DNA from 3 places in the uncultured Citricoccus sp. genome. Region 1 is predicted to be linked to each of the others. Evidence: riboswitches for the same ligand, from Rfam matches in the RefSeq annotation. Region 1 holds a riboswitch; each other region holds the start of a gene.
The links. A riboswitch is a leader RNA that binds a small molecule or an ion and turns the genes downstream of it on or off. The one in region 1 is predicted to bind S-adenosylmethionine.
Positions count from the first base shown of each region.

Region 2: another riboswitch for S-adenosylmethionine. It lies ahead of Q0283_RS12310 (O-acetylhomoserine aminocarboxypropyltransferase/cysteine synthase family protein); the one in region 1 lies ahead of Q0283_RS10720 (acyl-CoA dehydrogenase family protein).
Region 3: another riboswitch for S-adenosylmethionine. It lies ahead of Q0283_RS02785 (LLM class flavin-dependent oxidoreductase); the one in region 1 lies ahead of Q0283_RS10720 (acyl-CoA dehydrogenase family protein).

Region 1 covers NZ_CALMQR010000088.1:31,266-36,598, reverse strand. Annotated here, with positions in the region: gene Q0283_RS10730 (LLM class flavin-dependent oxidoreductase) at 1-407, opposite strand, end outside; gene Q0283_RS10725 (MFS transporter) at 404-1,885, opposite strand; gene Q0283_RS10720 (acyl-CoA dehydrogenase family protein) at 1,882-3,210, opposite strand; SAM riboswitch class I at 3,315-3,415, opposite strand; gene Q0283_RS10715 (anti-sigma factor domain-containing protein) at 3,481-4,344, opposite strand; gene Q0283_RS10710 (RNA polymerase sigma factor) at 4,337-4,816, opposite strand; gene Q0283_RS10705 (class F sortase) at 4,962-5,333, opposite strand, start outside.
Region 2 covers NZ_CALMQR010000103.1:11,060-16,392, forward strand. Annotated here, with positions in the region: gene Q0283_RS12295 (LLM class flavin-dependent oxidoreductase) at 1-288, shown strand, start outside; gene Q0283_RS12300 (NtaA/DmoA family FMN-dependent monooxygenase) at 359-1,852, shown strand; gene Q0283_RS12305 (ABC transporter substrate-binding protein) at 1,866-2,870, shown strand; SAM riboswitch class I at 3,060-3,171, shown strand; gene Q0283_RS12310 (O-acetylhomoserine aminocarboxypropyltransferase/cysteine synthase family protein) at 3,177-4,505, shown strand; gene Q0283_RS12315 (cystathionine gamma-synthase) at 4,507-5,333, shown strand, end outside.
Region 3 covers NZ_CALMQR010000031.1:47,370-52,702, reverse strand. Annotated here, with positions in the region: gene Q0283_RS02790 (ABC transporter substrate-binding protein) at 1-1,737, opposite strand, end outside; gene Q0283_RS02785 (LLM class flavin-dependent oxidoreductase) at 1,787-3,169, opposite strand; SAM riboswitch class IV at 3,254-3,368, opposite strand; gene Q0283_RS02780 (acyl-CoA dehydrogenase family protein) at 3,578-4,873, opposite strand; gene Q0283_RS02775 (acyl-CoA dehydrogenase) at 4,870-5,333, opposite strand, start outside.

The DNA of each region.
Region 1 (5,333 bases):
GTGACCACGTTCCAGGCCACCCGCCCGCCGGTGACGTGGTCCAGCGTGGCGAGGGTGCGGGCCAGCAGGTAGGGCGCCTCGTAGGTGACCGAGGCGGTGACGCCGAAGCCGAGCCGCTCGGTCACGGCGGCCATCGCGGGCACCATCACCAGCGGGTCGAGCACCGGGTACTGCACCCCGCCGCGTGCCGTGGCCCCGGTCCCTGCGCCGTAGACGTCGTAGACACCGGGGATGTCCGCCAGGAACAGGGAGGCGAACCCGCCCTCCTCCAGCGTCCGGGCCAGCGAGGTCCAGTACGCCAGGGTGTCGAAGCGGGACACCCCGGACTCCGGGTGCCGCCAGAGCCCCGGGGACTGGTGCACCGGGACCATCATGTCGAAGGCGTTCAGCAGCATGGGGCGGGTCATACGATCGTCCTCTCGGGGGCGCCCTCAATGGCGTTCTCAGCGGTGTCCTCGGTGGTGCGCGGGGTGCCGGAGCCGGGCGCGGGACCGGCAGGGCCGGCGTCGGGCACCGGATCCTGCCCGGGACCGTGCAGCTCGGTGAGCTCCGTGCCGTGCTGGTCCCGGGCAGGATCCTTCGCGGCCAGCCCGGTGACGACGGACAGCACGGCCAGCCCGGAGAGGTAGCCGGCGATCAGCCACGGGGTGTCACCGCCGGCGGCGAAGAGTAGCGCCGCGATCAGGGGCATCAGTCCCCCGCCCAGCACCGTGCCGACCTGGTAGCCCAGGCTCACGCCCGAGTAGCGCACGTGCACCGGGAACTGCTCGGCGAACCAGGCGGCCTGCGGTCCGTAGACCGCGTCGTGGATGAGGTTGATGCCCAGGATGATGACGAGGGGCAGCAGGGCCAGCGGCCCGGCCCCCAGGTAAGCGAACAGCACCCAGCCGAACACGCCGATCGCCGCATAGGCCGTCACGGAGACCACCCTGCGTCCCACCCGGTCGGACAGCCAGCCCCAGAACGGGGTCGAGACCAGGCCGACGGCCGAGGCGATCATCACCGCCGTGACACCCGAGGAGGAGTCCCCCCGCTCGTCGCGCAGGTAGGTCAGCATGTAGACCGTGACCAGGTAGTACACGGCGTTCTGGGCCAGCCGCAGACCGATCGTCACCAGCAGCGGGCGGCGGTGGTGCGTCAGCAGCACCTTCAGCGGCGCCTTCTCGACCCTCCCGGAGGCCTGGTGCTCGAGGAACTCCGGGGCATCGGAGACGCCGAGCCGGATCCACAGTCCCAGGGCCACCAGCAGCGCGGAGAGCAGGAACGGGATCCGCCACCCGAAGGCGGCGAACTGCTCGGCGCTCAGCACGTTCTGCACGATGAAGAACGCGCCGGTGGCCAGCAGCATCCCCGCGGACGAGCCGATCTGCGTGAAGGACCCGAAGAAGCCGCGGTGCCGGGCCGGGGCGTGCTCCACGCTCAGCAGAGCCGAACCGCCCCATTCCGCACCGGCGGACAGGCCCTGCAGGACGCGCAGCACCACCAGCCCGACGACGGCCCACCAGCCGATCGCCTCGAAGGTGGGCAGCAGCCCGATCAGGGTCGAGGCCACGCCCATCAGCAGCAGCGAGGCCACCAGCAGGGCCTTGCGGCCGATCCGGTCCCCCAGGTGTCCGGCCACGATGCCGCCCAGCGGCCGGGCGATCACGCCGACGGCGAGCGTGGCGAACGAGGCGACGATGCCGCCGAGCTCGGTGGCCATCGGGAAGAACTGGACGTTGAAGACCAGCGCCGCGGCCGTGCCGTAGAGGTAGAAGTCGTACCACTCGATGGTGGTTCCGGCGAAGGCCGAGGCGAGGACGCGCTTCTTGCCGTCGAAGACCCGCGCGGGTCCCTGCCGGGGTTCGCCGGTGGAGGTGGTGGTCATGATGGTCGGGGCGCTCATGCGGCAGGCCCCGCCGTCTTCGCGTCGCCGATGGCGTTCAGGCCCTCCGGCAGGATGCCGTTGATGTGGTAGTCGCCGAGGGCGCGGGCCCGGAAGGCGATCGGGTTGTGGGTGGCCACGGTCTGGGCGTTGCGCCAGTGCCGGTCCAGCCCCTTGGACGTGGAGGTCGCGGAGGCACCCACGGTCAGGAACAGGTCCTGGGCGGCGCCCAGTGCCAGTTCGGGCACCGTGACCTGGGCGTGCTCGACGGCGATCTCGGACTCGTACAGGGCTCCCGGCAGGGTGCCGGTGAACTCCGGGACATTCGCCCCGGCATCGATGGCGGCCTGGATGCCGGCGTCGAGGGCCCGCGCGGCGTGCAGCACGGTGGCCTCGGCGGTGAAGGCCTGGGCGGAGATCCGCCCGGTGGCCTCCTGGATCAGCGGGTCCTCGCGGAACGGCAGGCCCAGCCCGGTGTTGAAGGTGCGCTTGCGGGTGGCGATGGTGGCGACGGTGTCCCGGCGGGCGGCCCGGGCGATGCCGGCCAGCACGGCCAGCAGCACGAGCTGGAAGAAGGCGGCCTCGTGGACGGCCTCGGCGCTGCCCGCGGTACGGTCCAGCACGGCGTCCTCGGGGACGGTGACGTCCTCGAAGAGGGCCGTGCCGGTGCCGGTGAGCTTCTGCCCGAAGCCGTCCCAGTCGTCCTCCAGCGTGACACCGGGGGCGTCCGTGGCGACGACGGCGAAGCGGCGTCCGTCCTCACCGTCCAGTGCGGCGGAGACCCGCGTGTAGTCCGAGAAGATCGATCCGGTCGCGTAGAGCTTCCGGCCGTTGAGCACCCAGCCCTCCCCGCTCCGGGTCAGCACGGTGTTCAGGGTGCCCAGGGCGTTGCCGCCCTTCTCGGTGGACGCGTTGCCCACCGTCGCCCCCGCCAGCACCCGGGGGTACCAGGCGTCCTGGAGGCGGCCGGGCAGGAAGCGCAGGGATTCCACGAAACCGTAGTGGGACCGGTACAGGTGGGCGATGTTCGAGTCGGCCTCGGCCAGGTCGATGAGCAACCGGGTGAAGTCCTCGATGCTCACCCCCGGCCCTCCGTGGGCGGCCGGGACCCGCAGGGTGCCGAACCCGGCGCGGTCCAGCCTGCGGACCTCCTCCCGGGGCAGCCGGCGCTCCAGGTCCCGTTCCAGGGCACCGGCCGCGATCGAGGCGAAGACCGGGGCGAAGTGCTCGCGCAATCCCGCGTAGGAGGCGGGCAGGCCCTCGGCGAGGTTCGCGGCCCCGGCCTCCGGTCCCGGCCGGGAGAGGTGTTCGGTGGTGGCGGCCTTCTCGGCCGTGCTCTGCGACATTCGGCGGTCCTTCCGGTCACACCGAGGATTACCGGCAGTCACGCCAACGGCTGGTCCGGCGCAGGCAGCGGACGCCGACGCACAGACCGACTGCAGATCCGGGATCTCCATCGGTCCTGGCCTTAGCACCCGTCGTTGGGGAGATGATCCCCTCGGGTTGCTGCGGCGTCGTCGAGCCAGGTCTCTCAGCCGCTCTGGATGGTTACGGGTTCACCCTAGCAATGGATCCCCGGGGCGTGGATGTCGCCCACGTCACGTCAGGACACACAGTCACCCCGCGGTGGCGTCCCCGGACCGGGTCATGGCCCCCGCCGCCAGCGTCACGCCGCTGTGCGAGGGGTCGCCGTCGAATTCCTCCTGGGAGACGTCCACCACCGGGAACCGGTCGAGGTCGACGCCGTCCGGCACCGGCAGCGTGGTGGTCTGGCCGGACACCGTGCCCAGCGAGATCAGCCGGCTGGCCTGTTCGTCGCGCAGCCACACCTCGTAGTACCCCTCCTGGGGCCCCTCGGAGACGTCGACGGTCAGGCGCAGGGCGCCGTCGGGCTCGGCGACCATCTCGGCGCGCCCCTCCACGTCCCGCTCCGTCACCGGCGCGAGGACCGCCTCGCCGACGGCGACCGGCTGGGGCGGCGTGTCCTGCCCGCTGTCCCCCTGGCCCACCAGGCCGGCCACGACGGCGGCACCGACGGCGCCGACGACCAGCCCGGCGGCCGCGGCGGCCGTGATGACGGGCCACCGGCGTCGCTGGGTCCGGGGCAGGAAGCTCACCGTGCCGGCGTCGTCGGCACCGAGCGTCCCCCCGCCACCGTGCCCTCCGGGCGCGGTCTCCGCAGACGTGCCGGACGTGCCGGCCGGCTCCGGGGCGCCCGGGACCGCGGCGAGACCGGGTCCGGCGTGGGGATCCTGCCGGAGGCCCAACTCCCGTTCGATGCCCGCCCACACGTCGGCGGACGGCTCGTGGAGGCTGACCGGTGCCGCGAGCGCGGACACCACGCGCTCGGTCCGGTCGAGGTCCAGGCGGCAGTCGGGGCAGGAGCGCAGGTGGGCGGCGGCCCCGGGGCCGGGCGCCTGGCCGGCGGCGATCGAGGCCAGGTCCTCCTCGGTCAGGTGCCGTTCAGCGGTCTCAGCCATCGTTCACCTCCAGTGCTGCTCGAAGCCGGGCCAGTCCCCGGTGGACATGCGACTTGACCGTTCCCAGGGGCATTCCCAGCCGTTCGGCGATCTGCCCCTGCGGGAGGTCCTGGACGAAGGCCATCCTCAGGATCTCATCCTGGGGCGGACCGAGCCTCTCCAGGGCCTCATGGACCAGCACCCGGTCCACGACCTGCTCGGACAGTTGCCGGTCCTCCCGCTGATGCTGGCCGGACGTCGCGTCCACGAGCTGCCGCTGGCGGTCCCGGGCCGCGAACGTGTCCGCCACGACCCGACGGGTGATCCCGGTCAGCCAGCCGCCCAGCGGACGGGTGGGGTCGTAGGTCTCCCGCGAGCGCCAGGCCCGCGTGAACACCTGCTGCGTGGCGTCCTCCGCGTCCTGCCGGTTGGACAGCGCCGCCATGCACAGGGAGAAGACGAGACGGCCATGCTGGTCATAGGCCTCACGCATGGCGTCCGCGCTCCCCGCGGCGAAGCGTCGGGAGAGGTCGTCGCTGTCCAGCGTCCCTCCTCGGTCGTGGCCCCGGCGGGCGGCGGTGGTCCATCACGTCACCCCGGGGCGTACCCGTGGCACGGACGTCCTCCGAGGATACGGGTCAGTCCAGTGACTCTGCCACCACGATGATGTTGTCCGCATAGCTCTGCCTCTCCGGCAACCACTGTCCACCACAGGTCACGAGGACCAGCCGTTCCGGTCCGGAGCGGGTGAAGTAGGGGGTGAAGTCCAGCCCGTCCTTGCCCAGGCGCTCCACCTGGGTGACCCGGTAGGCGTGCCACCGCCCGGACTCGTCCCCGACCCGGACCGTGTCCCCCGTCCGCGCCGTGCGCAGCGCGTACAGCGGCCCCTCGGGCGTGTGCTCCGAACCGGCGTGGGCGGCGATCACCGTGTTGCCCTCGCCGTCTGCCGGTGCCGGGCCGAACCGGTACCAGGCGGCGATGGACGCGTCCTCGGGGATCTCCATCTGCCC
Region 2 (5,333 bases), on a different contig from region 1:
GGCGCGGCCCGTTGGGCCGAGCTCGAGGCGTGGGAGGCCGCCACCGGTGGCCCGGCACTGTTCGCTGGGACCGCTACGGAACTGACCGACTACCTCGCCGAACTGTTCACCGTAGCCGGCGGGGTGCGAATCCACCCGGCGGTCCTGGACGTCGATGCCGCCGAGCTGGGGCACCTGGTGCTTCCGGAACTGCGCCGGGCCGGGCTGCTGGCCCCCGTGGGGCCCGGCCGCACCTTCCGTCAGACCCTGGGCCTGGCCCGCCCGGCGAGCCGCTTTGCCACCGCCTGACGGGCCGAGCGCCCGACCGCCTGAACGGCCCGACGAGACCGGACGTCCGAGAAGACCAGGAGACCTTCAGATGTCAGACCACAATGCATCCACCACCCCCAGTCGGCCGAGGCACCAACTCCAGTTCGGTGTCTTCTTCCAGGGGGTGAACTCCTCCACTGTCTGGAACGTCCCCGAGGCCGGTTCGCAAACGGATTTCGAGTCCTTCCGGCGCTTGGCCCAGACCGCCGAGCAGGGCCTGTTCGCCGCCTTCTTCCTCGGGGAGGGACTGCGGCTGCGCGAACACCTGGGCCACCTGCACGACCTCGATGTGGTCGGCCGGCCCGACGCCCAGACCATGCTCGCGGCCCTGGCGCAGGTCACCACGAAGATTGGGCTGGTGGCCACGCAGAACACCACCTACAACGACCCGGCGGATTTGGCTCACCGGTTGCACTCCCTGGACCTCATTTCCGGGGGGAGGGCGGCCTGGAACATCGTCACCACGGACAACGCCTGGACCGGGGCAAACTTCCGCCGCGGTGGCTACCTGGACCACGCCGACCGGTACACCCACGCCGAGGCCTTCGTGCGCACCGCCAAGCGCATCTGGGCCTCCTGGGGCGCGAAGGCCATCGCTGCCGACGGCACGGCACCGCAGTGGCTGGACACGGACGGGATCGAACCGGTCCATCACGAGGGCCAGCACTACACGGTGGACTACACCTCCCGACTGCCGCGCAGCCCCCAGGGCCGGCCGGTGCTCTTCCAAGCGGGTGACTCACCCACCGGCCGGGACTTCGCCGCCCGCCAGGCCGATGTCATCTTCTCAGCCCACAACGCCCTCGACGATGCCCTGGCCTTCCGGAGGGACATCACCGAGCGCACCGTGAGGGCCGGGCGGCCGGCCGGCGCGGTGAAGATCATGCCCGGCACCGAGTTCGTACTCGCCCCGACCGTCCGGGAGGCGCAGGAGAAGCTGGAGTGGGTACGCAGTCATCAGGTCGGCCCGCAGCAGGCGATCGCCTACCTCGAGCAGTTCTGGGGCCGGCCCCTGGACGGGGTCGATCCCGAGGGCCCGTTGCCGGAGATTGCCCCGGCCGTGGATGAGACCGACGTGACCCGGGGCAGCGGATTTCAGGGCGCGAAGGCCGCAGAGCTGACCGGCGCGTGGCGGCGTGAGGCCGCGGAGAAGGGCCAGAACATCCTGCAGTTCGTCCGTGAACGTTCCTCCCGGGGTGCCGCCCGGACGTTCTCCGGCTCTTACGCCGAGGTGGCCGACCGGTTGGCCGAGTACGCCCGGCTCGGTGCCGTGGACGGGTTCAACATCACCCCGTGGCTGATCCCCTCCGGGCTCGACGACATCGTCAACCACCTTGTCCCCGCACTGCAGGACCGAGGTGTGTACCCGACCGAGTACGCCGGGGACACCCTGCGCGAGCACCTGGGCCTGGACTGGCCCGAGGGCGAGGGCTCTGACGCAGGAGCTGCGGACGGCACGGGCGACTCGTGCGCCGCCATCGGGACCCGCGCAGCCCACCGAGACCACGACACCGGCCGGCCGGCCTTGCCGGCCACCACCTGAGAGGACCCCCAGCATGACCACCACCCTCCGCACCGTCCCGCGGCCCCGGAACCGCCACCGGAGTCTCACCGCGCTCACCGCCACCGGGCTGGCCGCACTGCTCGGGTTGACCGCCTGCTCCGATCCCGGTAGCAGCGCCGCCACCGGTGCCGCCGAGGTCGATATCGGCAGCGGCACCACGGTGGACCTGTCCCCGGACCGCGAACGCCCCGGGGCCACGGCGTCCGAGGAGGCGGCTGCCTTGGTCCCGGAAGCGGTGTCCGCCGATGGCAGGCTCACCGTCGCCACCGTCCCCTACTCGGCTCCGCTCTCGGTCTACGCCACGGACAATGCGACGCCCGTCGGCAGCGATCCGGACATCGCCTCCGCCCTCGCCGACTCCCTCGGCTTGGAGCTGGAGCTAGTCCCCGTCGCCTGGGAGGACTGGCCCCTGGGCCTGGAGTCCGGCAAGTACGAGGCCGTCATCTCCAACGTCACGGTGACGGACGAGCGCAAGCAGAAGTACGACATGGCCAGTTACCGCGAGGACAAGCTCGGGTTCTACGTAACCTCGGACTCGGACATCCAACAGATCACCGAGGCGAAGGACGTGGCGGGTCTGAGGGTCATCGTGGGGTCCGGCACCAACCAGGAGAAAGTTCTGATGGCGTGGGATCGGCAGAACCGAAAGGCCGGACTGGATCCGGTGGACCTGCAGTACTACGAGGACGACTCCGCCGCCGGCCTCGCGCTGCAGGCCGGCCGGGCCGACGCCACCTTCGGTCCCAACTCGACCGGTGCCTACAAGGCCGCCCAGACGGGACAGACCCGGCTGGTCGGACTGGTGGCCGGCGGCTGGCCCGACACTGCGCACATCTCGGTGGCCGTGCAGAAGGGCACGGGGCTGGGTGAGGCCGCCCAGTCAGGACTGGACCACTTGATTGAAACCGGAGTGTACGGGCAGATCCTCCAGCAGTGGGGTCTGGCCGAGGAGGGAATCGACGCCTCCGCGCTGAACCCACCCGGACTGAAGGACTGAGCGGCCGGTGGGCGGACCGGCCGACACCTCCCGGCCCCGTCACAACCTGTCACAAACCCGGTCCCGACGCCGGCCGCAGCGGCCGACGCGACCGTCCGGCCCGAAGATGTCCCGACGTGCGGTTTTGTGACGCACCTGCCCGCCCGCCGCTGGACTCCCACCGGGTCCATCGAGTGGGATTGGCCCACCACACCATCCAGAGCGGCCGAGAGATCTGGCTCGACGACGCCGCAGCAACCAGCCAACCGACCCGGGACACCGGGACCGGCCGGCACGGTGCTACCGCCAGGATCGATGGAGGATCAAATGAATCATCACGCCACGGAACAGATCCACGCCGGCTACGAGCCCGAGGCCCCCTACTGGCCGGTGGCCGTGCCCATCCACCAGACGGCGGCCTACCGCTTCCCGGACCACGCCACGGCCGCCTCGATGTTCCGGCTGGAGACCCCGGGCTTCACCTACAGCCGCACGGGCAACCCGACCGTGGCCGTGTTCGAGAACCGGCTGGCGGCCCTGGAGGGCGGGATCGGGGCCATCGGCACCGCGACCGGCCAGGCCGCCGTCGCCCTGTCCCTGCTGACCCTGCTCCACGCCGGCAAGCACCTGGTCGCCTCCAGTCAGCTCTACGGCGGGACGGTGGACCTGCTGACGGACACCTTCGCCGACTTCGGCATTGAGGTCACGTTCGCCGACCCCGCGGACCCGGTGGCGTGGGCCGCGGCGATCCGGCCGGACACCCGCGCGTTCTTCCTCGAGGCCATCACCAACCCGCTGGCCACCCTGCCGGACCTGCCGGCGCTGGCGGACATCGCCCACGGCGCCGGCGTGCCGGTGATCGTGGACAGCACGCTGGCCACGCCGGCCCTGTACCGGCCACTGGAGCACGGCGCTGACGTGGTGGTGCACTCGGCCACGAAGTTCCTCGGCGGGCACGGCACGGTGCTCGGTGGGGCGATCGTGGACGGGGGGACCTTCGACTACGGCGCGGCCCCGGAACGGTGGCCACAACTGGCCCGGCCCAAGGCTCGCTACGGCGGGCAGACGCTCGTCGACCGGCACGGCCGCGGCGCGTACCTCGCGCTGGCCCGCAGCAAGTTCCTGCACGACCTCGGCCCGACCCTCGCCCCGGCCAGCGCCGCGCAGTTCATCCAGGGCCTGGAGACCCTCGAGGTCCGCATCGCCCGGCACGGGACCACCGCCCTCACGGTGGCCGAGCACCTGGCCGGGCACCCCGCCGTCGGGCGCGTCCACCACCCGGGGATCCCCGGGCACCCCAGTGCCGCCCTCGCCGCGCGGGACTTCCCGCACGGCACCGGCTCGGTGTTCTCCTTCGACCTGGCGGCCGGACCGGAGGCCGTGGGCCCGTTCATCGACGCGCTGGAGCTGTTCCAGCTCGTGGCCAACGTGGGCGACGTGCGCTCGTTGGTCTGTCATCCCGCCACCATGACCCACTGTCGCCTCGCCCCGGACCGCCGCGAGGCCGCGGGGATCGGCGAGACCACGATCCGGCTGTCCATCGGACTGGAGTGTCCGCAGGACCTGGTCGCGGACCTCGACCGCGCGCTGGCCACCGTGCCGGTCTCGGTACCGGCCACCGTGCCGACCTCCGCCCTGGCCGGGGAGGTGCGCTGAGATGACCCTCCTGAACGACGCCGCGCTGGCCACCGCGCAGGACACCCGCCGGGGCTTCAACACGACGGCGGTGCACGCCGGCCAGGAGCCGGACCCGCTGACCGGGGCGGTCGTGCCGCCGATCTACCAGACCAGCACCTTCGTCCAGGACGGCATCAACCTGCTGCGCGGCGGCCACGAGTACAGCCGCGGGTCCAACCCCACGCGCAACGGCTTCGAGACCCAACTGGCCGCCCTGGAGCACGGGAGCCGGGCGTTCGCGTTCGCCTCCGGGCTCGCCGCCGAGGACGCCCTGTTGCGCTCGGTGCTGCGCCCCGGGGACCACATCGTGCTCGGCGGAGACGGCTACGGCGGGACGAACCGGCTCATCAACGGCGTCCTCGCGCCGTGGGGCGTTGAGAACACCCCGGTGGACATCACCGATCCCATGGCGGTCGCGGCGGCGGTCCGCCCCGGCACCACGGCCGTGCTGTGGGTGGAGACCCCGTCGAACCCGCTGCTGGGCATCGCGGACCTGGCCGCCTGGGCGGAGATCGCCCACCGGGCCGGGGCGCTGCTGGTGGTGGACAACACCTTCGCCTCCCCGTACCTGCAGCGGCCCCTGGACCTCGGTGCGGACGCGGTGGTGCACTCCACGACCAAGTACATCGGCGGGCACTCGGACGTGTTGGGCGGGGCCGTGGTGGTGGCCGACCGGGAGTACCGGGGGCGGGACCTGGCCGAGGCGGTCGGCTACCAGCAGTTCGCCGCCGGCGCGGTGGCCGGGCCGCAGGACAGCTACCTCGCCGCGCGCGGGCTGAAGACCCTGGGGCTGCGCATGGACCGGCA
Region 3 (5,333 bases), on a different contig from region 1:
GGTGAAATGGGCGTCGTGGAACACCGGGCCGCCCTGGGCGGGGTCGAGCCAGAGACCCGTGACGTCCCCGCCCACGGCCAGCGTGTTGGTCTGGGTGTACAGGCCGATCGCCGGGGCCAGTTCGCTGAGTTCGTGCTGGGCCTGGGAGAACCGCTCCGTGACCTCCTCGGGCGTGGGGGCCTGCAGCGCGGACTGGATGGTCGCGAACACCCGGGACTCGTCCAGGAACGTGGTGTTGGCCCCGTTCGGCGCCTCCTCGGTGGAGGGGCGGTAGTTGATGTTCAGGATCCCGGCGTGCGGGCTCGTCCAGTACCCCACCTGGGCGTCATAGCTCTCCGGGGTGGAGAACGCACCCCCGAAGAACTCGGACGGCGTGCCCGGGCGCAGCACCAGGTCGAAGCCTGCGGCCCGTGCCTGCTCCTGGAAGTTCTGGATCACGGTGTTGCCGTCCGGGGTGATGATGCTGTTCAGGCCGTAGACCACGAGCGCCTGCAGGCGTCGGCCGTCCTTCGTCCGGGTCCCGTCGGGGTCCCGGCCGGTCCAGCCGGCCTGGTCCAGCAGCTCGTTGGCCCGGTGCAGGTCGAACGGGTACTCGGCGGCGGCGTCCTCGTCGTAGTCCGGGGTGGTCTGGGAGAGGTAGCCGCTGGGCTCGAAGGGGACGGTGCCGAGGAAGGCCGAGGCCACGTTGGCCTCCCGGTCCGTGGCGAAGCTCAGGGCCTGGCGGACCTGCTGGTCCGTGAAGATGCCCCGCTGCGTGTTCAGGCTCATCACCACGGGCCGGCCCGGGGTGATGTACTGCGTGAAGTCGTAGTCCTCGCGGGCCTGGGCGATGTTCACGGCCGGCACCTCGCCGATCGCATCCATCTCCCCGGACAGCAGCGAACCGTACCGGGACGTGTTGTCCGGGACGATGTTCCACCGGATGCCCGCCACGTGGGCCGGGCCCTGGTGCCGGGCGTTCTGCGGCGCCCAGTCGTAGTCGTCATTGCGCTCGAACTCGATGTACTCCCCGCGCTTCCAGTCCTTGACGGTGAACGGCCCGGAGCCGATGGGCTCGGTGCAGTTCTCCTCATCGGTGCGGGACTGCAGGGCCGTGGGTGACTGCAGGCCGAAGTAGGACTGGGAGATGGTGGACAGGAACGGGGAGAACGGGGCGGACAGGTGGATCCGGACGGTGTGCTCGTCCAGCACCTCCGAGTGGTCGTAGAACCCGCCGAGGTGGGCGGCGGCGGTGCCGTTGCCGCCGTCCAGCCAGTAATCGAAGTTGTAGGCCACGGCCTCGGCGTCCAGGGCGGTGCCGTCCGTGAAGGTCACGTCCTCGCGCAGCCGCAGCGTCCAGGCCCGGCCGTCCTCCGACACCTCCCAGCCGGTGGCGATCCAGGGGACCACCGAGCCGTCCTCGGTGTGGGACACCAGGTTGTCCAGGACCTGGCGGGCGGTGAAGTTCTCCTGGATCCAGCCGCCGAAGATGCAGTTGGGCTCCTGGAGGTGGCCGTACTCGATCACGCCGCCCTGGACCGGCCCGGCACCGGCGGCGCCGGTCAGCGCCGCCTGGTCCGGGCCGGCGTCGGGATCCGTTCCGGCGCCGCGACCGGTGCCGGGACCTGCGGAGCAGGCGCTCAGGACCAGCGTGGCCGCGGTCAGGACGGCGAGCCCGGTGGTCCGGGGCCCGGGGAGTCGAGGGGTGCGGGGCGTCGTCCGGAGTCCGGGCGCGCTCGGGGAAGGTGGGGTGCTCATGGGGTTCCTTTCGCCGTGATCCAGCGCAGGCAGAAGTGGGTGGTGGGGCTCAGGCCCCGGTCGGCACGGTGGCGAAGGCGCCCCGGTACCGGGCGGCCGGGTGCGTCTGGGGCAGGCGGTCCCGGCCGAAGAGCTTCTGGCGCAGGGTGCCCGGCGCGTACTCGGACTGCGCCAGGCCGCGCTCGCGCAGCACGGGCAGGACCTGGTCCGCGAACTCCTCGAAGGAACCGGGGATCACCCAGTTGATGACATTGATGCCGTCCACGCCGGCGTCCTGCCAGTCCTGGAGCCGGTCCGCGATCTGCTCGGGGGTGCCCACCAGGCGGTTGTTGCGGTGGCTGCGCCAGGCGACGTCGGCGACCACGGGCTCGCGGTCCGTGATGGCCTTGGAGGTCCACTCGGAGAAGCCCTTCTGGGTGTTGGTCTCCAGGTCTTTCAACGGGGTCTCGGGAGGGTAGACACGGCCGTCCGGGTCGACCAGGGCGGCGTGGGCCAGGTAGCCCTCCACGGAGGCGTACTCCTCGTACTCGGCCAGCGTGCGCCGGGCCTGCTGCTCCGTCTCGCCGATGACGAAGCTCAGGCCCTGGAAGAACTTGATGTCCTCCGGTGCCCGGCCGGCCTCGACGGCGCGGCGGCGGGTGTCCTCGATCTGCTGGCGGGCGATGTCCGGGGTCGCCGCGATGAGGAACACGGCCTCGGCGTTGCGGGCGGCGAAGTCCCGGCCGGAGGCGGAGGATCCCGCCTGGTACAGCAGCGGTGTCCGCTGCGGGGACGGTGAGGGCAGGTGCGGGCCCTCCACCGAGTAGCGCCGGCCCTCGTGGTGGATCTTGTGGACCTTCGCCGGGTCCGAGTACCGGGAGCCCTGCCGATCCTTGACGACCGCTCCCTCGTCCCACGAGCCCTCCCAGAGCTTGTAGGCGACGTCCACGTACTCCTCGGCCCAGGCGTAGCGCTCGGCGTGGTCGGTCAGCCGTGGCAGGCCGAAGTTGCGTGAACCGTTGTCCTGGGTCCCGGTGACGATGTTCCAGGCGATCCGGCCGTTCGAGATGTGGTCGAGCGTGGAGAGCTGGCGGGCGAACTGGAACGGGTGGGACTGGAAGACGTTGGAGGTGGTGGCCAGGCCCAGGTGCTCGGTCACCACGGCCAGCGCGCCGAGCAGCACGGTCGGGTCGTTGGAGGGGATCTGCAGGCCCTCGTTGACGTACACGGAGTAGTCGGCGTCGGCGTCGCCGTAGTGGCCGACGACGTCCGCGAAGAACATGGCGTCGAACCTCGCGGCCTCGAGGGTGCGGGCCAGGTCGATCCAGGTGCGGACGTCGGTGAACTCGGCCTGCCCGGCGTCGGGGCGACGCCACTGGCCGTGGTGGATGTGACTGGTGGTGTTCATGACGAAAGCGTTGAAGTGCAGGGGCGTGCGGGCGATGGGGGCCATGGTGTCTCTTCCCGGTCGGTGGCACTCCGGGGATGCCCGGAACGCACCGGGGCGCGCGCAGGCGGCCTCGATGCACCGGGCGGGGTGCCGTACTTGCCGGTCACGGGTGCGTGCCGGCCGAATCATCACCTGGAGCACCCCACTACAGCGAGAGGGTTGCTGTCCGGTCAGCCAGGGCTTATGGCCGGATCTCGTGATTCCGTTACCGAGCGTAGACCCCGGCGCCGGTCCCGCCAAGGGATCCGCCGGCACCGGTTAACGTCCCGTCATCCCCGGCCGGGGCGAGGGCCACCGGGTCCTTCCATGACGCCGGGGGGACATACGGCGACATCTGCGCGGGCCGGGCACGCGAAGGCCCCCGCCGTGCGGTGCACGACGGGGGCCGGTGGCGCAGGCCAGGACCGTGGGTCAGGCGGAACCGATGCGGTAGGACCGCGACGGCGGGGTGGCGTTGACCTCCCACTCGCCGATGATCCGCGCGCGGTAGATGAGCGGATTGTGGCTGGCCAGCACGCGCGCGTTGCGCCAGTGCCGGTCCAGGCGCCTCGACTGGCTCGTGGCCGAGGCCCCGCCCACCTCGAACAGCTGGGTCGCGGCGGCCAGCACGTTCTTCGCGATCACCTGCTGGGCCTGGTAGACGCGGACGTACAGGGCGTTGACGTCCTCCTCCGGCAGCACCTCGCCCCCGGCCTCGCGTTCGAGGATTCCTCCCAGGGCGGCGACCACCGCGTCGAGCGCCACGCGGGAGGCGAAGGCCGCCGAGGAGAGCTCACCGACCACCTGCAGCACCTGGGCGTCGTCACGGGGCAGTTCGGTCACCCCGTGACTGAAGGACCGGCGCCGGCCGCGTACGTAGTCCCCGGCGTCACGCACGATCGCCTCGGCGATGCCCGTCAGGGTCGCCAGGTGCAGGAACTGCCAGGACGCCTGGCCGGTGGCCACGCGGGTGCCGTCGTCCAGGCCGGAGGTGTAGACCTCCTCCGGGTCGACCGGGGTGTTGTCGAACACCGTGGTCCCCGAGGCCGTGAGCTGCTGGCCGAACCCGTCCCAGTCGTCCAGGAGCCGGACACCGGGGGCGTCCGCGGGCACGGTCGCGGCGATCTCCTCACCGCGGGCGTCGACCGCCGCCACGATGATCCAGTCCGCGTACAGGGACCCGGTCGAGTAGTACTTGGTGCCGTTGAGCCGCCAGGTGCCCTCGGCGTCCTGCACCAGCCGGGTGGTCCCCTCCCCCACCGCGTTGTTGACCTCGGTGATGGCGTTCCCGACGACGGCCCCCGCGCCCAGACGGCGCAGCCAGCGGTCCCGGAAGGCCGCGTCCGGGTGGCCCAGCACGTTCTCCTGGTTGATCAGGTGGGCACGCAGCGCCTGGGTCAGGTTGGAGTCCGCGGCGGCGAGCTCGACGATCAGCTCCGCGGACTGGGCGAAGCTCAGGCCGGCGCCGCCGTACTCCACCGGCACGCGCAACGAGGTGAAGCCGGCCTCGGCGAGGCGGCGCACGGCGTCGCGGTCGATGATCCGGTCCGCCTCCCGCGCGGCCGCGCTCGATGCGATGGACCGGAAGACCGGGTCCAGGCGCTCGCGGACCTGCACGAACCGCGCTGCGGACCGGTCGGCGGGGTGGTCCGCGGGCCGGCCGGGTGTCCCTGCCGTGGCCGGGGAACCGGCGAGCGGGGCGCGTCGTTCGGATGTCGTGGTCATCATGCTCCTTCGGTGGTGGATGCGGTGGGCGCTCCCGCGCCGGCGGCCGTGGCGCCGGCCCGCGGGTCGGAGTTGCGGGCGGTGGAGTGGAACGGCGGGACGGTGCCGTTGATCCGGTGGTCCCCGACCGCCTGGGTGCGGTAGATCAGCGGGGTGTGGCTGGCGACGGTGCGGGCGTTCAGCCAGTGCCGGTGCAGGTGCCGCGAGGCGTCCGTGGCGGAGGCGCCACCGGACTCGAAGATCTGGTTCGTGGCCTCGAGGATCAGCTCCGAGACCACGACGGTGGCCTCGGACAGGGCGACGTTGGCGCGGGTGTGGGCGTCCAGCACCACCGGGTCCTCGAGGTCCAGGTGGCCGCGCACGCTCCGGTAGGAGTCCTCGACGACGGCGGCGGCACCGGTCACGATGTGCCGGGCGGCGGAGACCTTGGCGGAGACGGAGCCGATGACCTGGTGGACCAGCG